2 regions of the Sedimentisphaera cyanobacteriorum genome follow, and region 1 is predicted to be linked to the other one. Evidence: riboswitches for the same ligand, from Rfam matches in the RefSeq annotation. Region 1 holds a riboswitch; the other holds the start of a gene.
The links. A riboswitch is a leader RNA that binds a small molecule or an ion and turns the genes downstream of it on or off. The one in region 1 is predicted to bind cobalamin.

Region 2: another riboswitch for cobalamin. It lies ahead of L21SP3_RS08500 (PEP-CTERM sorting domain-containing protein); the one in region 1 lies ahead of L21SP3_RS03635 (hypothetical protein).

What each region holds. Positions count from the first base shown of each region.
Region 1 covers NZ_CP019633.1:936,635-941,760, reverse strand. Annotated here, with positions in the region: gene L21SP3_RS03640 (type II secretion system protein) at 1-105, opposite strand, end outside; gene L21SP3_RS03635 (hypothetical protein) at 161-1,453, opposite strand; cobalamin riboswitch at 1,577-1,759, opposite strand; gene L21SP3_RS03630 (trypsin-like peptidase domain-containing protein) at 1,858-3,282, opposite strand; gene L21SP3_RS03625 (HD domain-containing protein) at 3,409-4,275, opposite strand; gene L21SP3_RS03620 (hypothetical protein) at 4,454-5,126, shown strand, end outside.
Region 2 covers NZ_CP019633.1:2,085,218-2,090,343, reverse strand. Annotated here, with positions in the region: gene L21SP3_RS08510 (prepilin-type N-terminal cleavage/methylation domain-containing protein) at 1-190, opposite strand, end outside; gene L21SP3_RS08505 (hypothetical protein) at 203-1,816, opposite strand; gene L21SP3_RS08500 (PEP-CTERM sorting domain-containing protein) at 1,962-2,594, opposite strand; cobalamin riboswitch at 3,043-3,246, opposite strand; gene istB (IS21-like element helper ATPase IstB) at 3,484-4,269, opposite strand; gene istA (IS21 family transposase) at 4,253-5,126, opposite strand, start outside.

The DNA of each region.
Region 1 (5,126 bases):
CTTGTTCAGAGCTGGAAGTAATAATGCAATCAGCATTCCGATAACAGCTGTTACTGTCAAAAGCTCGATGAGCGTAAATCCCTGATTTTTTAGTCTTCTGTTCATATAAATATTAGGGAGCAGATAAGTATCCGCTCCCTGAGATATGTTAATTGAGTTTTTATTGCAGGTCTTGGCAGCCCCAAGTGCAGCTCATCCAGTCTGCTGCCATCTGAGCGAAATCTTCAATGTTAACCCGGCAGTCTCCAGTAACATCGCCTGCAGGCTGAGGATGCTGAGCATCGCCGCAGTAGGTTACATCAGCAACTGCATCAATTTCGCCGCCGCTGCCTTCGATTTTTATATACTTAATCCAGTCAAAGCCGCTTTCCTGAAGGTCGAATGCGGTGCCGCCTCCGCTGGTGCCGTAAGCATCTATAATGCTTGCAATATCCACAGTGCTTCCGTCGAGGAGTGTGTCTTTGATTGATGGGTCAACTGGCTGAGTGAAGTCTTTCTCAATGGATGTCCAGCCATACCCTTCGCTGTCGTATTTGTCCTGATCCCAGTGAAAGCCCTGTGTGGGGAATTCTCCGTCTGCAAACGGGCCTGAGCTGTAGGTGTACCAGTTCTCTCCGTCTTTGCTTACAGAAACTGTAATTTCTTCGCTCCAGATACCCCCGCTTGTATAAAACTCAGACATATCGCTGTCATCATCCACCCAGCCGGACTCACAGGTGTAGAAAGCGTTCCCGAAAAGAATGAAATCTTTCCCGTATGGGTTTGAAGGGTCGTCCATAACCTTGTGGTCAAATTTTACGACAGCATACTCTCCTTCATTGACAGAAAGCAGGGTGTTTTCGCCGTAAGGTGCTTCCACAACCTTCGTCAGCCGAGTTTGTCCGGACCATGAATCAAAGAAAGAGCTTGCCGGTTTGCCTGTAATATTCTCCGGTTTTTTGTAGGTTGACCCGTCAAAATCTCCGTTAGTATCGGTAACCCACATACCGAAATCACTTGTGCCTTCGATTGTATAAACCCATTTGTCGAAATCGCCGTCGGAAAGCGTTCTCGAAGCCGCTCCTGTGAAGCTCTGGGAGTAGTTCTGCCCGTCTTCGGAGGTGTAGTATGCCCACCATTGCTGAGCCTGTGAGCCCCAGACAGCCTCATAATCTCTTCCGCCCGCTGCGAATCGAGTAATAAATGCGCCGTAAGTGCTAATTGTGTAATCACATTCAATCACACCCTCAGCAGCTAACGCATCGATCACATCGAGCCCTGTTACGCTTTGGCCGGCTTCAAACATATAGCCGTAGGTTACATCATCATTGCTGAGGTCTGTATCGAAATCGATCGATAGGTAGCAGATTGAGTTTCCGCTTCCAATGATTTCATCACAGACAACTGTGTTTGGGTCTTCTGCAAGCACTCCGCCAACAAAACAAAGACAAAACATTACAATAAAATTTTTCATAGATACACGTTCCTTATGGAAAAAGTTAATAAAAAAGGCCCTGCTCCCGCAAAGAGAACAAGGCCTTATTAAAAACAATTTTCACATAATGTTTTAATATGCCTCTGTCCTGTAACGCGAGAACAAGCATTAAAGCAATAGAAAGGTTTTCTGACTTGCGTATAACTGCTTCGCCTTCCCGCCTTTGGCAGTGGCTTAATGAAGCAGTCTTCGGGCAACCCGAAACGCTCACAGCGGCGCGTCCGTCGCAGTTTTTCACTGCGTTCCCTTAAACTATTGCACATTTTCAATTTTCAAAGACTGCTTGGAGTTTAGATTATTTTTTAGCTATGTCAAGGATTAATAAGAAAAAGACGCATCAGCTTCAAACCGATGCGTCTTATGGGCTTCATAATCAATTTCTGTTAGAATTCCTTGAGGTAAACTTTTCTTTCCTTGCCTTTCTTGGTTACTACATTCAGCAGTATCCCGTCCTCAAGGTCAGCGTCTTCAATGAGTTCCTGGAAATCTTCGGCTTCATCGAAGTTCTTTCCGTTTACTTCCATAATCCGATCGCCCACTTCAATTCCGAACTGCTCAGCGATTGAGTCCGGACGGACGTATCTAACCACAGCACCATCGGAGAAGTCTTCCTCGCCCTGTTCGTTGTATTTTTCAATAGCGATTCCGATTTTCTTGAACGATTCGGTTTCTCTGTCTTTGCCGGTAACTACGCCTTTTCCGTCCTGACGTCCTGTGCCCGGGCGTATCCCGAGGACAACTTCCAGCTCTTCTTTTTCGCCGTCTCTTAAGATTTGAATCTCAACTTCAGTTTCCGGCTCCATAGAGCTGATAATCTCAATTAGCTCGCTTGCATCTTTAATCTCTTCGCCGTTGATAGAAAGCACTATATCGCCGGCTTCCATATCTCCCTCGTCAGCAGGGCCATCATCTAACACATCAACTATATATGCCCCGCCTCTGTCCATGATGCGTTCGGGGATATCTTCCAGCATTTCCTCATCTTCTATCGCATCCAGCGGAGATACTGTTACCCCAAGCCAGCCGCGCACGATTACGCCTTCTGTGATGAGTTTTTCTACCACATCCGAGGCAATGTTGCTCGGTACCGCAAAGCCGAGCCCTGCATTAAAGCCTGTTCTTGAGATGATGTTTGAATTGATTCCTATGATCTTGCCTTTTGTATTAACAAGCGGGCCTCCGCTGTTTCCTTTGTTGATAACCGCATCGGTCTGGATGAAGTTTTCAATGCCCAGCTTGCCGAGGATGCCGCTTTTTCTTCCCTTTCCGCTTACTATCCCGGCCGATACAGAATTTGCAAGTGTTTCGCCCAGAGGCGAGCCCATAGCGAGAACCCAGTCTCCAACTTTCACTTCGTCAGAATCGCCAAAAGAAATTTCCGGCAGGTCTTCGCCTTCTGTGTCAATCTGAACTACGCCAACATCGGTTTGTGTGTCGTATATAAAATCTATAGCATCAAATTCTCTGCCGTCCGGCAGGTGTACAACTGCAGCATCTACATCCTTGATTACATGCGCAGCAGTGAGTACATAGCCTTTTTCAGCGTCTATTATCGCTCCGCTGCCGCTGCCTTTGATGATCTGCTTCTCTTTTTCGGGTGCTTCTCTCTGTCCTCTATCCCAAGGTATCCAGTCGAATTCCTTGAACGGTGAGCTTACCACTTCACGTTCCTGAGTAACCTCAATAAAAACCACTGCCGGATTAACTTTTTCAACAACCTTGCTGAACGAGTCGGTCATGCCGGCTGAAAATGCCGAAAAAGGGACAATCAGCGAAACTAAAACTGCTGCAAATAAACTGCGTTTCATTCTTTTACCTCGCAATTAATTATTTAAATTCAAAAAAGTTAAATTTTGCGCTGCCTAAGCAGCCCCAACAAAACAACAATCAAATTACGCATCCTGAAAAATCTTGTTCGTAATTAGCAAATATGCTTAATCTGCATTGATAATAGAGCCTGTTTCACCGCTGTTTAGCGAAAGTCTTGAGCTGAGTCCCGAAACTTTGCTTTCTATATACTCAGCAACAGACTCCTTGGCCTGCATTGTGCCGGGAGTGTGAGGGAGGATATCGAAAAAGAACTGCAAGTAACCCTCGTCTACCATAAGTTCTAATGTTTGCCTGAAGTTTAAATCGTAAACCCAGCACAGCTGCAGGAGCTTTCTGTCTGTTAGAGTTTGTACTTTGTTGTAGTCTGCCTGTCTTCGCTGGATTACATCCTGAAGCACATCTTCGGTGTAATCGTCTGTTACCTCGCTTCTGCTTATTCCGAGGGTAACCAGAAAATTCTCGCTGTAATTTGAGTTTATAAGTTTTTTATGCGTTTCTTTGATTACCCTGCATATATCGAGTTTGTCTGCATCTCGAATCAATCGGACATAAATGTCAGTTAAGGCAGGCAGTCCGGGCGAGAGCCTTACATCCATATCGCTGTGGTGCTTAACTGATTCCAAAATAATTTCCCTTTTCTCCTGTTCTATTCCGTCTAAAACTCCGAGCTCTTTTATAACTTTCACTCCGAGCAGAGAATGGCTTTCGCTGTCTCTGTCCTGAAAGGTGCGGTAAAGCTGTATTTGACGAAACCTGCCTATATCGTGAAGCAGACCTATCGCCTCAGCGAGGAGTATCTGCTGATTATCTAATCCGAGTTTTTCTGCTAGCCCCCGGATTATCTCTGCTACTTTGTAGGTGTGAATATGTTTTAGCCTTGTCTTTTCGTTTATGAAATTATCGTCGCAGTAAAAGCTTTTTATATAATTTTCTGCCCAGTTTTTAATGTCATTTAGGCTTTTAATTTCCATAAATTGGCCTTTTGAAATCTATATAATTCCTCGGTGCTTTCGGCATATCCCAGTTTGAAAATCTTAAGCGCACGACGTTAAAAAACAATTAAATCTTTGCAGTTTTTTTATTCAATGTTAAAATGCCGGCAAGTGGATTCTAATATTTTGCATAATACGAGGGAAAAAGGGGTAATAAATGAAAATCAGATTAACTGTTTTAATCGCAGTGATATTTTCTTTCGTGTCTTATAATAACCTTCAAGCGGCAGATCGCTTCGACAATCCCCGCAGAAGGGCGGTTCCCGAGCGTCGAAATATAGACAGGGATGTAAGCAGAGAGCAGAGAATTAATGAGCTGAAAAACAAGGCTCAAACAGCCCATCAGGAAATCAAACAGCTCGTTTCAGAACTGGCAGGTTTGGCTGCCGATTCAAAAAAGATAGACAAAAAAAAGAAAAGAGAGATTCGTATGAAGCTCATAGCGGGCAAGAAATACAGCCGTTATATGAGCAATGAGCATAAAAGCGATCTTTACGTGGCCGATGCTTGGTACGGTTATTTGGAAGGCGAAAAACCGGAACGCTGCAGAAAGAAAGCAATCAGCGCCTGCAAGCTTTCCCCGGGCAGTGAGTTGGCTTATAAATCGCTGACTGTCTTTTCTTTAATCGCTCTTGAAGAACCGATAGACAGAGAGTATTTCCTCAAGCGTATAGATGAAGAACAGCTCGACTCTGTCAGCTCGTATGATATCCCGATAAAACTCGATTATGATAAAAACATCTTCAAACTCAGAGGCAGGAATATCTCTGAGCTGGGCTTAGGCGGGGATATTGTTCCGAAAGGGAATATGAAACCGCTGAACTGCATCT
Region 2 (5,126 bases), 1.1 Mb from region 1:
GATCGTTATTGTTTGTCTGATACGAGCTAACCGCAATAAGCATCTGACGCATATTGCTCAGACATACAATTCTCCTGGTCATTTCCCTTGCTCGACCAAGCGCCGGCAGGAGAATTGACAGCAGCAGAGCAATTATCGATATTACCACAAGCAACTCGACCAGCGTAAAGCCCTTCTTTTTATAAGGCATCACATTTCTCTCTTATTCACAATCAAATGTGCATTCAAGCCAGTTGTCCGCCAATACAAAGAGATCCTGGTAATCTATGAAATCATCCTCTTCCAGATCCGCTCTGTGTGCCATTACGTCGGTCTGGGCGGAAATATCATCAAGCCAGAATTTCGCAAGCACCGCATAGTCCTGAAAATCAACTCTGAAATCCTGATTGATATCGCCTTCAAGCGGCAGTGGAGCGACAGCAAAAACCTTGAAAATTTCGACATCGGCAACAGTAAGCAGTTTGGCAGAAGCGTCGTAATCAGATGGTGTCAGAACCGCCCAATCCTCGCCGGTCCATTGATAGACCGCCAGATCGTTGGCATCTCCGGTATAGGCATCGCCGACATAAAGGCTCAATTCTCCCAAAGCCCAAGGCTCAACTTCCGGATCAAGAATTACCGCCGCATTGACATCATACGCTGCCAGAAATTTTGCAGGCCCGCCGGGATACTCCGACAGATCGCTCCTTGCCCCCGTTTGAAATGTCAGCGGGTTGTCGGGGTCCATATCCCAAACCGAAACCCTGACAAGCTCTTTAGAATCATCATTTGGATCGACGAAATCCAGCTGACTCAGGCCTACCTCGAGATTAAAGAACGCAACCGACATCTCGTCTCCGAGTTTAACCGGTGCCACATCGGCGGCGGCGCAGATCTCGCCCTGATAATTGTCGGGGTCGCTGAATTTGATATATTTTACCCATTCGAGATAGACGGGGTTTTCATCTTCGTCCACCAGCCAGTCAAGATCAAATGGCGTACCGCCTGCCGAACCGGCGTAGAGTTTGATGGCATCGGCGACTGTCTGATTACCGAAATAGCCGACGATCCACGGGTTGACCGGTTTTGCCCAGTCGAGTTCCTCGCCAATCCACTGGTGATTAACGCTGTCCCACTTATAGGGCTGGGTGGGAAAGAAATTATCCGCTGTAATAGCGATGTCACCCGGCGCCCATGTAAAGGTGTACCACGGACCGTCGAGCGACTGGGCGACGCTGATCGTTACTGGTTCCGAAAAGACCGCGCCCGCTCCGCTGCCCGGAAAAGGCCCGCCGCCGCCAAAAGCCGAGAGTGTGTAGGTATCCATATTGGAATGTTCATAGACCATAATGCCCGTTGCGAAAAATGGATTGCCGTGGACTATAAAATCGATTCCGTAGGGATTGTTCGAGTTGTTGTCGATGATCTCTTCGAATTCGACAACGATCTCCGCTCCGCCTTTGAGTCCGCAGCCGTTATTCGATGTCAAAGCCGAATTGTAAGGTGTGCCGTCAAGTGAGTAATCATTGGTGCCTTTTGACCACGCCGGCCAGACCATATTGATCTCGCGGAAATTGCCGCCCGGCGGGTTCCACACGGTATCATCTCTGTCCAGCGTATTGGGTTTGCCCAGCACGGCAAGCGGACTGTTCCAGAGCGCACTGGAATGAAAAGGCCCGTGCGTCATATTGTCGCCGCTGCCGGGTGCGTACGTTGCGGTTATACCATCCCAGTTAAAGACAACCTTATCCGCCCATATATCCGCCGCCTGTGCCGTACCCGCAACAGGCCCGATCGCCATAAAGACGGCAAATGCTGAAAATATAATTGATCTCATCTTAAAATCCTTCACGATATCGTTGTGAACTTTAAATTATTGTTACATTATTTTGGTTAAAGAAAAATACATTTTTATATGTTTGCCGTTTTTTTTAATGGCGGCGCAGCGTTCAAACTGCGCCGCCGAGAAATACGTCAAAAACTTAAGCGTGCCTTTTCCTTCTAAGCAAAAGTCCGCCCATTCCCAGCAGAGCAAGCGTCGCCGGCTCGGGAACGATCGGCACATCCAGGAAGTATGCGTTGGGGTTCCCGCCGAACCAATCAATCGCGTTGATGCCTTCGAGCTGACCATCCGCAAGCAACTCCTGGTCATATCCGGCCTGATTGGCCTCCCAGTCACCCAATGTGGTCCAACCCCCACTCATCGCACCCCACTGTGCATAGGGATCGTCCGTGCTGGCAAGATTCCAGCTTCCTATTTGATCGGCGTGCGTATGGTTATCGACACCGTCGTTGTAAACGATGTCGTTGAGGAACGCCCCGCCATAACCGGAGCTTACGGTGAATACGCCGTCATCGTGCAATGCGTCAAGCATATCCGATACGTACGCCGTGCCGTCCCAGCGGTAGCCGAACGCGTGCGATTCAGTTTGGTAGGGACCTGAATAGATATTCCAGTCCACGACCAGAATCGACTCGTTTGCCCCGCTGCCAGCCCAACCTTCCACATCCACCCAGACATCCTTGCCGGAACCGCTTTCAAAATAGTACGGCGTCGCAATTGCTGGTGTGACAAAACAGCAGCTAATAACTGCTAAACAAATTAACTTCTTCATGGTTTTCATCTCCTAATCTTTCTTTAGTTCATTAAATTACATTTTCATTCTTTAGTATCATTACCAGACCATCTACATCATCATCACCTCCAATCCAAAGCGTTGAGAGAAATCAGTAATGAGGCACCGAAAACCTGGTTGGGATTTCCAAAGTTTTCCTAAGAGAGGTGATCGCAAGGCAGATTATTGCAATTTTACCTGATTTGACTTACAATGCGTTTGGTAATGGGAAGCCAATTCAGGTTTCTCTCAAGGGGCGTCGGCATCTCACTGTCGGCGCCTCATTTTTCACTTTTTCTCACGTTTTAATCGATTTTACCTTTCAAAATTTCCAAATAAAAAAGCCGCTGCTCCTGCGTAAGGAGCAACGGCTTTTAACCTTCTTTTGTCCATATTATATGTACTAATTTACAATAATCCGGCTTAATGCTGTTCTTTACGCGAGAACTTTACTAAATTCATCGTAACAGGTATTCTGACTCTCATCCTGCCTGACAACACCTTCCCATTCGACTTGAACAGTGGTATAAAGCTGTCAGGGTTCCCGGCTGATGCCGGGTCGGACGATCACAGCGGCGCGACCGTCGCGGATTTTCACCGCGTTCCCTGTAAGTATTTTATCTCAAAACACTTTACCATCCATGATAAATTTTCCAAAGAGCTCAAAGTCGAAGTATATGCCTTGAACTTTAGGATGTCAATATAAAAAATAAAAAGGCAAAATAGTGTTATATTTTAACAGTTATTTGGCTTATCATGCTATAAAGTTCTGCTATTTAGATCTAAGGAAGTCAGCCTTATAAACGGCGGAGTAAAATTGTCCCACCTGGCGGAGCAATTTTGTACCACCTGATTTCTGTATAGCCGGGACCGCCCCGGCTGTCAATCTTCAATTCTCGGCAGCTCTTTTCTGCTGTTTTGCCAGGCGTTTACGGCTCTGATCAAGCCGATAACTACTACCGTTGGCCTCGATGATATGGACCCGGTGCGTGAGCCGATCCAACATCGCCCCGGTGAGCCTCTCGGAGCCGCACACTTCAGTCCAGTTCTCGAACGGAAGGTTGGTCGTCACGATCAGGCTCTGCCGTTCGTAAGCCCGGCTGACGACCTCAAAGAGCAACTCAGAACCGGCTTTGCTGAATGGCACATAGCCCAGTTCATCCAGGATCAGCAGGTCCTGTTTTTGGAGCTGTGTCAGCATTCGCTGCAACTGCCGATCTTCCCGAGCTTCCAGTAACTGTGTCACCAATGCCGTGCATCCGAAGAATCGGACTTTGCAGCCCTGACAACAGGCAGCGAACCCCAGTGCAGTGGCCAGATGGGTCTTGCCCGTTCCGCTGTTGCCGATCAGTAATACATTTTCATATTGATCAATGAACTCGCACCGTAATAACTCCCGGACGAGCGGTTCGTTGACGGACTTCTGTGAGGCAAAGTCAAAGCTGTCAATGGTTTTGAGCAACGGGAACTTCGCTGCCTTGATTCGCCGGTCCATCGCACGCCGCTGCCGGTCGGCAACCTCTTTTTCGCACAGCCGCAGCAGGTAAGTCGGGTAATCACATTTTTCCCGGCTGCAGGATTTGGCCAGCAGCGGATATTCTTTAAGCATGGTCGGAAGTTTCAACTGCTTGAGATGATGTTGCAGCAGCACGGTCGATTTACGCTCTTTTGACATGACAGCCTCCCTGTGTCAGTGAACGATAATCGGCAACTGAGGTCTGACGAACCACAATGTGACGAAGATGGTCCCGCCCGGCAAGGCTGAAGGTCGTAAAGGCATAATCTTCAGCCGTCAGCAGGAACTGCTGCACCGCACAATAACAGTAGATCCGATGATTGAGGGCCTTGCAGATGGCTTTCGATATTTGTCGGATTGAATATTTGTTCAGCAAGAGCAATATCTGGATATATTCCCTGGTGCCGTTTTCACGATTCGCCTCAAGACATCGGCGATACGTGTTAAAACATCTCGGCAGCGACCAATCCTCCAGAGGACGAGCATGATCCAGGGAACCCGGCTTGCGTTCCAAAAGCTCTAAATAGTGCATCGGATCGAATATCTGCCGTTCTCGGTCCCAGCAGCGACGGTGCCTGGCGATGAGCCGGTCCTGTTGATAGACCTCGATAAAGCTGACTGACGCCTTGATCGTCGTCTGATGATGAGCTGAACTTACCGGGACTGAATAATCGTTGGTGTCATAACGGACAAGTGATTCACTGCTGGCAAATGTCGATGCCGATTTGCGGTAGTCAAACGTGTCATCCGGCAACGCGATGGCTGCGACACGGTCTTCGGCCAGCAACTGTTCTTTACTGAGAGAACGTTTGCCGCGGAGGATACGCTTCAGGTCGGATTGGCAGCAGTTATACAAGAGCCGATTGAGGTCATCGTAATCGGTAACCTGCGGCACGGGGACCATGAAGTTGAGCCTGGAATACTTGACACTGCCTTCGACAATACCCTTCTCGTTGGGTCTTCGAACGTTACAGAAGTGAGGCTCGAACAGGTAATGACTGATGAGTCGCTTAAAC